Regions from separate parts of the Faecalicatena contorta genome, predicted to be linked through region 1. Evidence: riboswitches for the same ligand, from Rfam matches in the RefSeq annotation. Region 1 holds a riboswitch; each other region holds the start of a gene.

Evidence for each region. A riboswitch is a leader RNA that binds a small molecule or an ion and turns the genes downstream of it on or off. The one in region 1 is predicted to bind cobalamin.
Region 2: linked by a shared signal. The riboswitch ahead of MWG26_RS13260 (energy-coupling factor ABC transporter permease) and the one ahead of MWG26_RS05965 (ABC transporter substrate-binding protein) in region 1 are both predicted to bind cobalamin.
Region 3: linked by a shared signal. The riboswitch ahead of MWG26_RS13285 (ASKHA domain-containing protein) and the one ahead of MWG26_RS05965 (ABC transporter substrate-binding protein) in region 1 are both predicted to bind cobalamin.

Annotation. Positions count from the first base shown of each region.
Region 1 is NZ_BQNQ01000001.1:1,339,410-1,343,633, forward strand. It holds gene MWG26_RS05960 (putative 2-aminoethylphosphonate ABC transporter permease subunit) at 1-1,244, shown strand, start outside; cobalamin riboswitch at 1,415-1,602, shown strand; gene MWG26_RS05965 (ABC transporter substrate-binding protein) at 1,923-2,942, shown strand; gene MWG26_RS05970 (FecCD family ABC transporter permease) at 2,958-4,031, shown strand; gene MWG26_RS05975 (ABC transporter ATP-binding protein) at 4,048-4,224, shown strand, end outside.
Region 2 is NZ_BQNQ01000001.1:2,971,036-2,975,259, reverse strand. It holds gene MWG26_RS13275 (GGDEF domain-containing protein) at 1-140, opposite strand, end outside; gene cobK (precorrin-6A reductase) at 309-1,115, shown strand; gene MWG26_RS13265 (cob(I)yrinic acid a,c-diamide adenosyltransferase) at 1,278-1,805, shown strand; cobalamin riboswitch at 1,878-2,079, shown strand; gene MWG26_RS13260 (energy-coupling factor ABC transporter permease) at 2,184-2,933, shown strand; gene MWG26_RS13255 (energy-coupling factor ABC transporter substrate-binding protein) at 2,935-3,246, shown strand; gene cbiQ (cobalt ECF transporter T component CbiQ) at 3,278-4,051, shown strand; gene MWG26_RS13245 (energy-coupling factor ABC transporter ATP-binding protein) at 4,048-4,224, shown strand, end outside.
Region 3 is NZ_BQNQ01000001.1:2,977,107-2,981,330, forward strand. It holds gene MWG26_RS13285 (ASKHA domain-containing protein) at 1-2,060, opposite strand, end outside; cobalamin riboswitch at 2,260-2,451, opposite strand; gene MWG26_RS13290 (corrinoid protein) at 2,448-3,086, opposite strand; gene MWG26_RS13295 (CobW family GTP-binding protein) at 3,204-4,124, opposite strand; gene MWG26_RS13300 (uroporphyrinogen decarboxylase family protein) at 4,192-4,224, opposite strand, start outside.

The DNA.
Region 1 (4,224 bases):
ACTGTTTCCCGGTGGCGACAACGATTCTGACGGTGGCATTTTCCGCTGCTGACAACCGGCTGTATGAGGCTGCAGAAACAATGGGTACTTCGGCGGTCCGGAAAATGTTTACGATCACCATACCGAACGTCAAGTACGGACTGATCAGTGCCATATTTGTAGCGTTTACCTACAGTTTTACCGATTTTGGCGCCCCCTCGGTTGTGGGAGGCAACTATAACGTGCTGGCAACAGACGTCTACAAGCAGGTAGTGGGGCAGCAGAACTTTAACATGGGTGCGGTAGTGGGAATCATCCTGCTGTTTCCGGCCGTTCTGTCCTTCGCAGTGGATCGGATTACAAATAAAAAGCAGAATGCGGCGATCAGCGCAAAATCCATACCATACCAAATCAAACCACACAGGCCCAGCGACATGGCGGCAACTATATTCTGTTTTCTGATCACGCTGGCTATGCTGTTGTTTTTTGCAGTCGCCCTGTTTGCCTCTCTGATCAAATTCTGGCCCTACAACCTGACATTTACACTGTCCAACTATGACCTGGGCAGAATCTCCTCAGGCAGCGGAATCACTGCATTCAAAAATTCCATAATCATAGCGCTCATATCGGCATTTCTGGGAACTTTCATCACATTCCTGGGAGCATACCTGATTGAGAAAAACCAGAAGTTCAAGGCCAGCAGAAGATTTACATACATGCTCTCCATCACCCCAATGGCGATTCCGGGAACCGTTGTAGGCCTGAGTTTCATCATGTTTTTCAACGCGCCAGACTTCAAGATCCCATTCACAGACGGCTACGTACTACAAAATCCTTTCCACTTTCTATACGGAACCATCTGGATCATCGTATTGGCAAACATGATTCACTTCTACTCCGTGCCCTTTAGCACCGCCACAACCGCCCTGAAAAGGCTGGACAAAGAATTCGAAACCGTATCCGAATCCCTCGCAGTCCCCTTCTATAAGACCCTGCGCCGCGTCACACTCCCTCTGTGTACGCCCGCAATCTGCGAAATGTGGGTATACTTTTTCGTGAACTCCCTGGTCACCGTATCCGCGGTCGTATTCCTGTTCACCCCGACGGCCCCCATAGCGGCCGTAGCCATAGTAAGCCTTGAAGGCGCAGGTCAGACCGCCCCCGCCGTAGCGATGTGCATGCTCCTCCTCTTCATAAATCTAATCGTAAGGGCACTCTACGAAGCCGGCCGGCATAGAGGGCAGAAAACAGGTTTATCATCCTGATGTTTCTGCAAAGCCGGGGCAGAATACCTGTCCCTCAGCATGTGTATGTGCACCGGGGCGGTTATTCGTGTTATTGCGAAAAATATAAGAACTATTTGTAATTTTTTATCTGATCGTCGTTCTTGTGTTGACAATATTCTTATTTCAGGGTATGTTTGTCTGGAAAAACTGAATCATACTATTCATCAAATGCTCGAAAGAGGTAAAAGGGAATCAGGTGAAAAGCCTGAACGGTCCGGCCACTGTATCCAGGGAGTGAAAGCTGTAAGATGTCATTGCAGAATCTGTATTTTGTGAGAAGGCACAGCATGAGCGGTAATCTGGAAGTCAGGAAACCTGTTTGACGAATAAGAGAGGAAACTTCCGGTTAAAAGTGCCCTGTCTGAATATTTAAAGTTGTTACGTACATTTTTGGAGACAACTTTGTTTGTGTGTACCTAAAGTATATACATGTATTAGACATTTGCTTATTTCGGGCAGATGTCTTTTTTATGATATAGGAAGTTCCTCTGGGAGGATGCACACGCCGCGATAAGGCATATAGCCGCGAAGCGGCGCGGCGGCGCCAAATCGTGCAAGCTCACTCTGTACTTTTGCAGTTATAAGCAGAAGTTAGAGAATGAAGATGAATATTTGTGAGGATAGTTTTAAACTATTAATGGAAAGAGGAGAAAAAGTATGAAATTGAGAAACAAACTGATCAGCATAATGCTGGTGCTTGCATTAGGAATGAGTATTACAGCATGTGGAAAAGATGCTTCCGATGCGGATGCAGCATCCGCGGAAAAGGCAAAACCGGCACAGGAAGAAGAAACTAAAACGGAGGGGGAATTTCCCTTTACATTAAAAACGCAGGATGATATCGAAGTTACATTTACACATGTGCCTGAAAGAGTAATTGCAGCCAATGCATGCACAGGTGACGAATTAATGGCAATGGGACTGGGAGACAAAATTATCGGCAGAGCATATACAAATTCTAAAATCAATCCAGAGTGGAATGATGCGTATTTAAAGATTCCAGAGCTTGCAGAGTCAGCCCCCTCATTGGAGGCAATCCTGGCGCAGGAGCCGGATTTTGTCTATGGGCGGTCCAGTGCATTTTCTGAAAAAAATAATACAGAACATGGGACATTAAACGGCTATGGTATTATGTCACTTGCTTCAATTGAAGGATATACGATCGGTGCGGATGTTGATGTTGTATATGAAGATTTTTATAACCTCGGACGTATCTTTGGTCTGGAAGACAGAGCAGAAGAAATCGTAGAGGAAATGAAGGCTCAGATCGAGTCGGCTGAAAATGCGGTGAAGGGTCAGGAAACCGTGAAAGTATTTGTTTATGATATGGCGCAGGACGGCGGAGCATATACCTGCGGAAATAATTTTACTGCAAAACTGATTGAACATGCAGGAGGGAAAAATATCTTTTCCGATATGGATAAGACCTGGGCAAATGTAAGCTGGGAAGAAGTAGTAGAACGTGCCCCGGAAGTCATTGTGATAGACGATTACGGTGATACCTCTTTAGAACAGAAAATATCCGAATTAAAAGAGAATCCGGCATTGGCAGCAGTACCGGCAATTGCAAATGACAGAATTATTTCTGTAAATCTTTGCGAGGTATTCGCAAGCTCTATGACGGGAGATACAATTGAAAAATTTGCAAAAGCATTCCATCCGGACTGTTTTGAATGAAAGTGATGTACAGGTATGAAGAATATTTGTATGGCTATAAAAAAGCATAGCGTTGTATGTTCCATTATTCTTTGTATACTGCTGATCATTTCTATTGTTTTGGCCGTCGGAATAGGGCCGGTTACCATAGACTTTTTTTCCGTCTGGAAAATTGTGCTGCATAACATATCCCAGTACATTGGTCTGGAACATCTGATTTCTATAGAAGAAATGAAAAACAGTACACAGAATATTGTCTGGTTTTTAAGGGTGCCAAGGGTGCTCCTGGGCGGCCTTGTAGGAGCGGGGCTGACACTTTCCGGGATCTGTATGCAGGCGTTTACAAAGAATCCGCTTGCAGAACCCTATGTGCTGGGAATTTCATCCGGCGCATCTTTGGGGGCCGTGCTGGCAATGCTTGCCGGAGTCTGGCTTCCATGGAGCGGAAGGTTAACCGTCTCCACAGGTTCTTTTGCCGGAGCGATGGTATCAATGCTTTTTGTGTACACTCTGGCAAGAACAGGAAATGCAGTGACGCCAGTACGTTTAATCTTAGTGGGAGTTGCAGTCTCGTCTTTATTCAGCGCTTTGACGAATTACATCGTGTATACGGCCCCGAATGATGCGGCGGTAAGAGAGGCAACCTTCTGGATGCTGGGTGGATTAGGAAGTGCTGAATGGAGCGATATCCCTCTATTGGGGATACTCATTATCCCGGCATTTTTGTGCCTGATGTACCTGTCCAGGGCCTTAAATGCACTGCTGATGGGAGAACATTCAGCCATTACACTTGGTGTAAATGTAAATATTGTGAGGCGGATTCTCATCATTGTGTCTGCCTTATTAACAGCTTCTGCCGTTGCAGTAAGCGGCTGTATTGGATTTATCGGGCTGGTAGTTCCCCATATGATCCGCTCCATTGTAGGAGCGGATCACAAAAAACTAATTCCGCTTTCAGTTCTTACAGGCGCCCTGTTCATGATCTGGGTAGATGTGGGAGCCAGAATGCTTCATCCGCCGACGGAAATCCCCATAGGAATCCTGACAGCATTTATCGGGGCCCCGTTATTCCTGTGGATGATAAAGGTACGTCAATACGAGTTTAAATAAGGGGGATCAGCATGACATGATAGAAATCAAAGAACTTTCTTATCAAGTACGGGACAGACAGATACTATCCCAGATTGATATGCACATAAAAAAGAAAGAATTTGTAGGCATAATCGGCCCAAACGGAAGCGGAAAGTCTACACTTCTAAAAAATATATATAAAGTCCTCAAACCACAGGAAGGCAGCATCTTC
Region 2 (4,224 bases), 1.6 Mb from region 1:
ACAAGGAGAAGGACATTGAGCAGACTGGAAACCTGAAGCAGGATCAGATTTTTCTTTGCGATTTCATTTTCCGCACTTTTAAAATAGGTTTCTTTTAGGTCTAAGTCTTTCCGAATAAATCCAATTAGATTAAAAAACATATAAAAGCTCCCTTATGTTTGTGGTTTCAATTTGCTATGTGATATATTATACTGTGAAAGAGGTTTAAACACAACCGGAATATTTCCAGGATATGCCAGTTGTTGTACTTAAAATAAAATCTAAGTATCAGACATAAATAGGCTGCGGAAAAGGGGAGGAAAAGGAATATGGAGAACGGAAGAATGAGTATTCTGCTGTTTGCGGGAACATCAGAAGGAAGAATGCTGGCTGAATTTTTAGGCACGCTGTCTGCGCCAGCCTTCGTCAGTACGGCTACAGAGTACGGAATGGAATGCGTGGAAGGAATTCAAAATATCCGGGTCATAACGGGCCGGATGGATCAAGAGGCTATCTGCGGATTTATCAGGGAGAATCAGATCAGGCTTGTGATCGATGCCACTCATCCCTTTGCGCGCCTGGCCACGGAGAATATTCAAAATGCCTGTAAGGGGAGCGGCGCCGGTTATATCCGCTGTCTGCGGGACGAAAGCGGGACAGGCGGCGCAGGATCTTACCGCAATATGGTAATTGTAAATTCCGTGGCAGAAGCAGTAGAGTATCTCAAAACACGGGAAGGCCGGATATTCATTTCCACCGGGAGCAAAGAATTAAGGCTGTACACAGCGATCGACCATTACAAAGAACGCTGTTTTGCCAGGGTTCTTTCGACAAAAGAGTCCGTGGAAGAGAGCGTGGAGCTTGGATTCAAGGGCTCCCATCTCATCGCCATGCAGGGACCCTTTTCGAAAGAATTAAATACTGCCATGCTGAAATACACAGGAGCAGACTATTTTGTGACAAAGGAATCAGGCAAAGCGGGGGGGTTTGAGGAAAAACTGGAGGCTGCCAGAGAGACAGGGGTAACGCTTGTAGTGATTGGAAGGCCTGCAGAAACAGGGTACAGTGTGGAAGAAATAAAGGGTTATATTCAGAATATTCTGAATACGGAGGGCAAAGGGGTCAGACCCCTCTGAAGAGGGGTCTGACCCCTTTGCCCTCGTTCTTAAAAAATTACATAAACAAAAGAAAAAAGTACAAACGGAAGAACGGAAAATCATATACAATGATAGATAGTGAAAATTGCATAATCAGACAATTTATGATAAAATAAGAGGGATTTTGGATGAGGTGGGCGCATGAAAAACGGGCTGATACATATTTACTGTGGAGATGGAAAGGGGAAGACGACTGCCGCAACAGGGCTTGCTGTCAGAGCGGCCGGAAGCGGTATGAAGGTTCTTTTTTCGCGTTTTCTGAAGAACGAGGACTCCGGAGAGCTCAAGATTCTGGATGCCGTGGAGGGAATTACGGTACTCCATATGGACAAATCATTTGGATTCTTCAACACGCTGTCCGAAGCGGAGAAAGCGGAGGCTCAGGAGACTTATGCACGGCTGTGGGATACGGTTTGTGAAAAAGCAGTATCCGGAGAGTATGATATGCTTGTGGTCGACGAGTTTATGGCAGCCTATCATTATGGCCTCATTGATCACACAAAGTCGCTGGCCTTTTTGGAAAAGAAACCTAAGGAACTGGAGGTCGTTCTGACCGGACGAAATCCGGACGAAAAGCTGATCGGGCTTGCGGATTATGTTTCCGAGATCCGAAAAATCAAACATCCCTTTGACCGGGAGATCCGGGCAAGACGGGGGATCGAGTATTAGGGGGAGATACCTCCGATAAAAAGCAGCCAAAAGGGTAATGTTACCCTTTCGGTATATAATTCAGGTCTGGCATACAATTTAAAAGTAAGCTGTCCAAGTGGAGTATAGTATCTGCAGCGGACGGCCGCAGGGGAAGCAGGTGGAAATCCTGCACAATACCCGTTGCTGTAAAGGTGGAATGGTATCCATGATGTCACTGTGAGAATTTTCATGGGAAGGCGGAATACCGTGTTGATGCCTGAGTCAGAAAACCCGCTTTTAAATGGATCTGAATGGTTACGGGGATATGACCGGGTGTTATGCCGCAGATCTCATACGATTTTGTGGTATACCTGGGGGTATTTCAAGACAACATATCACAAAAAAGGAGAGAGAAATATGTCAAAAAAAGAAAAATTCTTACTCAAGGCAGCCATCGCGTTTGCGCTGATGTTTGCCGTCACACCGGCTGTGAATGCAATGCACATTATGGAGGGGTATCTTCCGGTTAAATACTGTATTGCCTGGGGCGTTATCTGTGTTCCATTCCTGGTTGCCGGCCTGATTTCCCTGAAAAAAAGATTAAAAGAAAACAGAAAGACCATCACATTGATTGCAATGGCGGGGGCGTTTATTTTTGTGATTTCTTCCCTGAAAATCCCGTCCGTGACGGGAAGCTGTTCCCATATGACGGGCACAGGGCTGGGGGCAATCCTGTTTGGCCCGGCGGCAGTCAGCGTACTGGGAATCATCGTGCTTTTGTTCCAGGCGATTCTGCTGGCACACGGCGGATTGACAACACTGGGGGCAAACACATTTTCCATGGCGATAGCGGGACCGCTTCTGTCGTTTGGAATCTTTCAGCTCTGTAAAAAAATGAATGTGAACCGAAAAGTATCCGTTTTTCTGGCGGCTTTTCTGGGCGATATCTTTACATACTGTGTGACCAGCATCCAGCTTGCACTCGCTTACCCATCCGAGGCCGGCGGTGTTGCGGCATCTGCTGTTAAATTCCTGGGTGTATTTGCACCGACCCAGCTTCCGCTGGCAGTCATCGAAGGCATCCTTACGGTTATCATTGTCATCGGCCTGGAATCATATGCAAAACCGGAACTCAAGGCAATTGGATTTTTAAAGGAGGCAAAATAGGATGAGTAAAAATACAAAAACAGTCATTATTCTTCTGATCGCAGCTGTATTAATTGCAATTGTGCCCCTGTTCGCGAAGAAAGGCGCTGAGTTCGGCGGCTCTGATGACGCGGGGAGCGTTATGATAGAAGAGATTCAGGGGGAATACACCCCATGGTTTACACCGGTGCTGGAGACTGCGCTGGGCGGCGAACTGCCTGGCGAGGTAGAAAGCTTGATTTTTTGTATCCAGACAGGGATCGGGGTTGGCATCATCGCTTTTGTGATGGGACGATTCGTAGAAAGAAAAAAATGGCAGAAAAAGATGGAATAAAGAGGAATAAGATTCCGGGAAGGAGGGCGGCATGATTGTAGTAGATAAGCTCTGTTATCGCTCCAGATTAAGATATGTAAATGCGGCTGAAAAGTTTGCATTTTCCATGATAACTCTGCTGTTCTGTGTAGTCAGCCGCTCACTCATCGTTGCAGGCGTGGCGTTTGCAGTCAATACATACCTGACCGTGAAAAAAGGACGCATAGCGGCGGGGCAATACGCAAAGCTGCTGGCGGTGCCTTTTACATTCCTGATATTGAGTACACTTGCGATTATAGTCAATATCTCAAAAGTCCCACTGGATGCTTATGCAATTCCAGTGGGCAGCTTTTTTATCACAGGGAGTTTTCATTCCCTTCTATTCGGGATACAGCTGATTGCGACAGCCATGGCGAGTGTGTCCTGCCTGTACTTTTTATCTCTCAATACGACAATGACAGATATTCTGGACGTGCTGGCAAAACTGCACTGCCCCGAGATATTGACGGAACTCATGCTTCTGATCTACCGGTTCATCTTTGTGCTCATGGAGACTGCTTCCGCCATGATGGTGTCACAGAAGTCCAGGCTGGGCAACAAAGATCTGCGAACATCGGTGAGTTCCTTCGGAAAGATGGGGGCGGGCCTGCTGCTCCGCGCATTTAAGAGATCCAATGCATTGTATGACGCCATGGAATCCAGGTGCTACGACGGCAGGATCAGAGTACTTGCGGAACATCATCCGGCCAGAAAAAAGGAGGTCGCTGCAATCACAGTGTTTGAAGTGATCCTGCTTGCATTGACAATATGGAGGAGATTCTTATGAATACAGAGGAAAAGGATGTCATAATAGAGGCGAGAGATGTCCACTACGCATATGAAGAAGGAGGCCCGCACTCCCTAAACGGCGTGAGCCTGAAAATAAAAAGGGGGAAAAAGGTGGCATTCATGGGTGCAAACGGCTGCGGAAAGTCCACTTTTTTTCTATGCTGCAATGGG
Region 3 (4,224 bases), 1.6 Mb from region 1:
TATGTCCGGGTTCCTTTCAGGCAGCTGTTTCCTACCGCCTCAATCTTATCTTGGCATTCTTCCGGAAGCAGCCCGATTCCCACGGCTTTTACGATATCCATCTTATATCCAAAGCCTCCTGCAATATAAATAGCCCCAATATCATCATAAGATGCGCCGAAGTTCAGGATCAATGTCTCAAGCCCGGCACGTACTGCGGACTTGGCAAGCTGTATTTCCCTTACATCCTTCTGGAAAAATGAGATCCCCGTCCCATCGCTGCTGACAGCAAGCGGAAAGCCGTCGTCGAAATAATCTTCCTCCATTAGCCCAGTCTCATCCACAAGCTCCGCCTTTACCAGCTCATATACCATATCGATCACCCCGGTGCCGCAGATGCCGACAGGTTTGGCATCCTGGATCGTCCCGGTAACTGCATGGCCGTCCTTCAGTTCGACTTTGCAGATTGCTCCCGGCACGCTTCCCGTGCCAAAGGTAATATTGCCGCCCTCGAATGCAGGGCCCGCTGCCGTTGAAGTCGTCAATATCCTGTCCTTATTGCCAATCGCCATCTCCCCATTGGTACCCAGATCCACCAGGACAGACACCTTTTCTCTCTTATCAAAATCCAGAGAATACAGGCCTGCCACAATATCGCCGCCCACATAAGTAGAAATTCCAGGGAAAATCACTACCTCAAAGTCCCTGTCTTCCTGCTCAAACAGTTCTTTGTAAGTTGTATGTATGGTGTCAATGTTAACTGGGGTGAAAGGAAATACGCCCAGTGTTTTACAGGAGTACCCCATCAGCAGGTGTACCATAGTCGTATTGGCTCCGATTATCATCTTCTCCACCCGGATCTTCCCATTTTCTGTCAGGCTCTCAATTCCCTGCATCAGGTCAGTCTGGATACTTTTTCTCAGGGCTTCTCTTTTCCCGCCGTTGGAGGCCTCAATTCTGCTGATTACATCCGCACCATACGCCCTCTGCCTGTTGATTGTAGTGAAAACGTCTTCCGCTTCCTGTGTCTCCATGTTGACCAGCTGCATGGCGATCGTCGTCGTTCCGATGTCCACGGCGATTCCATACCGGCGGCCGGTCTTTGCACTGCTTTTCGCCGCTTTTCCCGCTGTCTGCTCCTCATCCGCCAGAACCGCGAATTCTTCTTCCTTATGCAGCCCGACAGCGATCACGCAGTCATCCTCAGGATAGGCCTTACATGCCAGACGGTATCCCTCCTGCAGCTGCTCCCCGCTGAAGAACTTCCTGTCCTGCTCTGAAGGCGCAATGTCCCCTTCAAGGACCTGTATTCCGCATTTACCGCAGGTTCCCCTGCCCGCACAGACTGCCGGCAGGAAGATTCCCTGTTCCTGGAGAAGTTCCATCAGCGAATGTCCCTTTCTGCCCTCCAGTACTCTGATGTCGCCTCCGTCATGAAGCGTGATTGTGTAATCCGAGACATTTCTAAGGCTGCAGCCGACATTAGGGCAACTTGCACAATTATGATGGATACGGAACATGTCCGAATGATCCGTAGTCAGGTAAACCTGACAGGTCGTCTTGACCGGGTCATACATACAGCTGTCCAGTACACGGATCCCTGCACTGTTTTCTCTTGCGGTCACCTCCAGCGCCTTTTTCTGGGCCTCCATCGGAATATCCTGGGGCGCCTCCAGGCGGCGGGAAACTCCACATTTTTTCTCCCTGCACATGGCGATAATATAGGGCTGAAGCTGATGGTCCATCTGGAAAAGATAGTCATCCGCAATGGCATCCGCCAGCATACCGCCCAGATAATCCCCCTCATTGAACAGCTGTGTGGACCACTGGCTCAGCTGACCGCCCACCGAAGTGACACAGTAGAGCGCCTGATGGATTCCCTCTCCATACCGACTGAGCTCAAATCCCTCCACATCACCGAATTCCAGCAGTGCGATTGGCTCTATTTTTTTATATGCTTCCGGAAGCATTTCCTCATATTCTTCCATTACATCATCGTAGGTAGCGCTGTCTTCATAACAGTCTATCAGGGAAAATACATTTTCTCTGCATATCTCTATATTAAATTCCGTTATTTTCATGTTCTTATCCTCTCTCAACTAACGGAAGTCTAAGCTCTGCCCCCGCAGTTTTGACAACCATATCCGTACTTGCCCAAAACCCCGGGCAGGTATCAGTATTTCATTCATTTTCCAGTATAAAAAGAAAAACTCCTTGTAAAAAGAGTTTGCTGCTGACACACTTTATATAATTCAAACGGAATCCTGTTTCCCACCCAAAACAGGTCCATAGGGATATGTAAGTATCCTGGCTCACGTTTCATCCTAGGAATGCCTTCTCATCCTGACGGACAATGGCTGTTATTCTTCGTCCACGTTTACAGTAGGGGTAAGCCTGCACCGGATTTACACCGGTTTCCTTCATTCGATGCTCTTTGTCACTATAATCCGCACTTTCCCAAAGGGCTCTTATTTCTCCAAAACTGCTTTCTTCGCAACTTCTGCTGCTGTTGCTGCATCTGGTGTATAGTAGTCTGCTCCAATCTGCTCTGCAAAGCTGTCATTAACCGGAGCGCCGCCGACCATAACGATATACTTGTCGCGAAGTCCCTTTTCGTTCAGCTGGTCAATGCAGTCCTGCATCTTCGGCATTGTTGTTGTAAGAAGAGCTGACATACAGATCACGTCCGCGCCTACTTCTTCAGCCTTGTCGATAAATACAGCCGGTTCCACATCTACACCGATGTCATGGATCTCAAATCCAGCTCCTTTAAGCATCATTACGACAAGGTTCTTGCCGATATCATGAAGGTCTCCCTGTACTGTTCCGATTACAGCTTTTCCAACCGGCTCATTACCTACCTCAACCAGTTTTGGCTCCAGGACTGTAAGACCTGCATTCATAGCTCTTGCAGCTACCAGAACTTCCGGTACAAATACTTCGTTGTTCTTAAACTTTGCACCAATGATCATCATTCCTGATAAAAGACCTTCATTCAGAATCTCTTTTGGATCGAGCCCCTCATCCAGAGCCTCCTGTACCAGTGCCTTTACGTTCTTTGCCCTTCCTTTTTGAAGGAATTCTGAAATTTCCTGAATCTTTGACATTTTACATACCTCCATCATTCATTAAGCGTGTCTGCTTTAGTTATCATTTTACAATATCTGCTGCTCTGTTTTTAGTAATTTTTTTGGAACTCTTTGTACAAATATCTCTTTTTTTGTTTACTTTTTCAGTTCCGCGGCAATCTCGGGATACCACGCCATCGCTTTTTTCAAAGACTTTTTAACGGGCAGGCCATTTCCTGAGAGAATCACCAGATCATTGACGTGTTCCGGCTTCCCTTCAAACCTTTCAGCCTGGTAGATACTGCCCACGCAGTTCACAAGATAAATCTCCCCCTGCACTTCAACAAATCCTTTGACACGGTAAGTATCATCCAGAAACATTTCAATGAATTTCTGAAGTTTTTTCAGTTCCAATCCCGGATTCAAACGGAGCAGGTATTTTTTCAAGGTAATATCCGCGCTCTGTATCACAGGCTCTTCCGGCTGGTTATCCGGAGGAGCGGCAGGATTCAGCCAGCCGCTTTCGATCCGGCCGAAGGTGGTCGTATGTACAGGAACCTCCGGGCGGTGTTTTCTGATAATGCCCTTTATTTCCTCAATCTGTTCTTTGGATGCCAGATCCGTTTTATTGACCAGCACAAGATCACTGACCGCCAGCTGCTTCTTTACCACGACTGCCGTCTCATAAACCTTCTGAAACTGTCTCGCATCAACCAGGCAGATGCTTCCCATGTATTCCACATCTGAGAATTTGCCTTCCTGATGCAGGATTTTTCTGACATTCATAGGATTGGAGAGGCCGGAAGCCTCCACAATTATTATGTCCGGTTTTTCCGAAAGGGCTTTTTCAAGCACTTCCTCGAATTTATCCAGCCTGCATGAACAGAATATGGAACCGTTGTTGATCTCATCCAGCGCCGTTCCCAGTTCTCTAAGAAGCTCCCCGTCCACGCCTTCTTTTCCAAATTCATTGATAATCAAATGCAGCCGGTAGTCTGACAATTCATTTATAAAATTTTTTAAAAAAGTAGTTTTACCGGCTCCTAAGAAGCCGGTAATTAAATACAGTTTACTCATTATTTCATACCTCATTCTGCTGCTTAGCAGCAGACCCGCCCGTTAGGGCCTGAATTACGGTGTGACCTTAGGGCATAACAGCCTTGATTGCTGCCTCCAA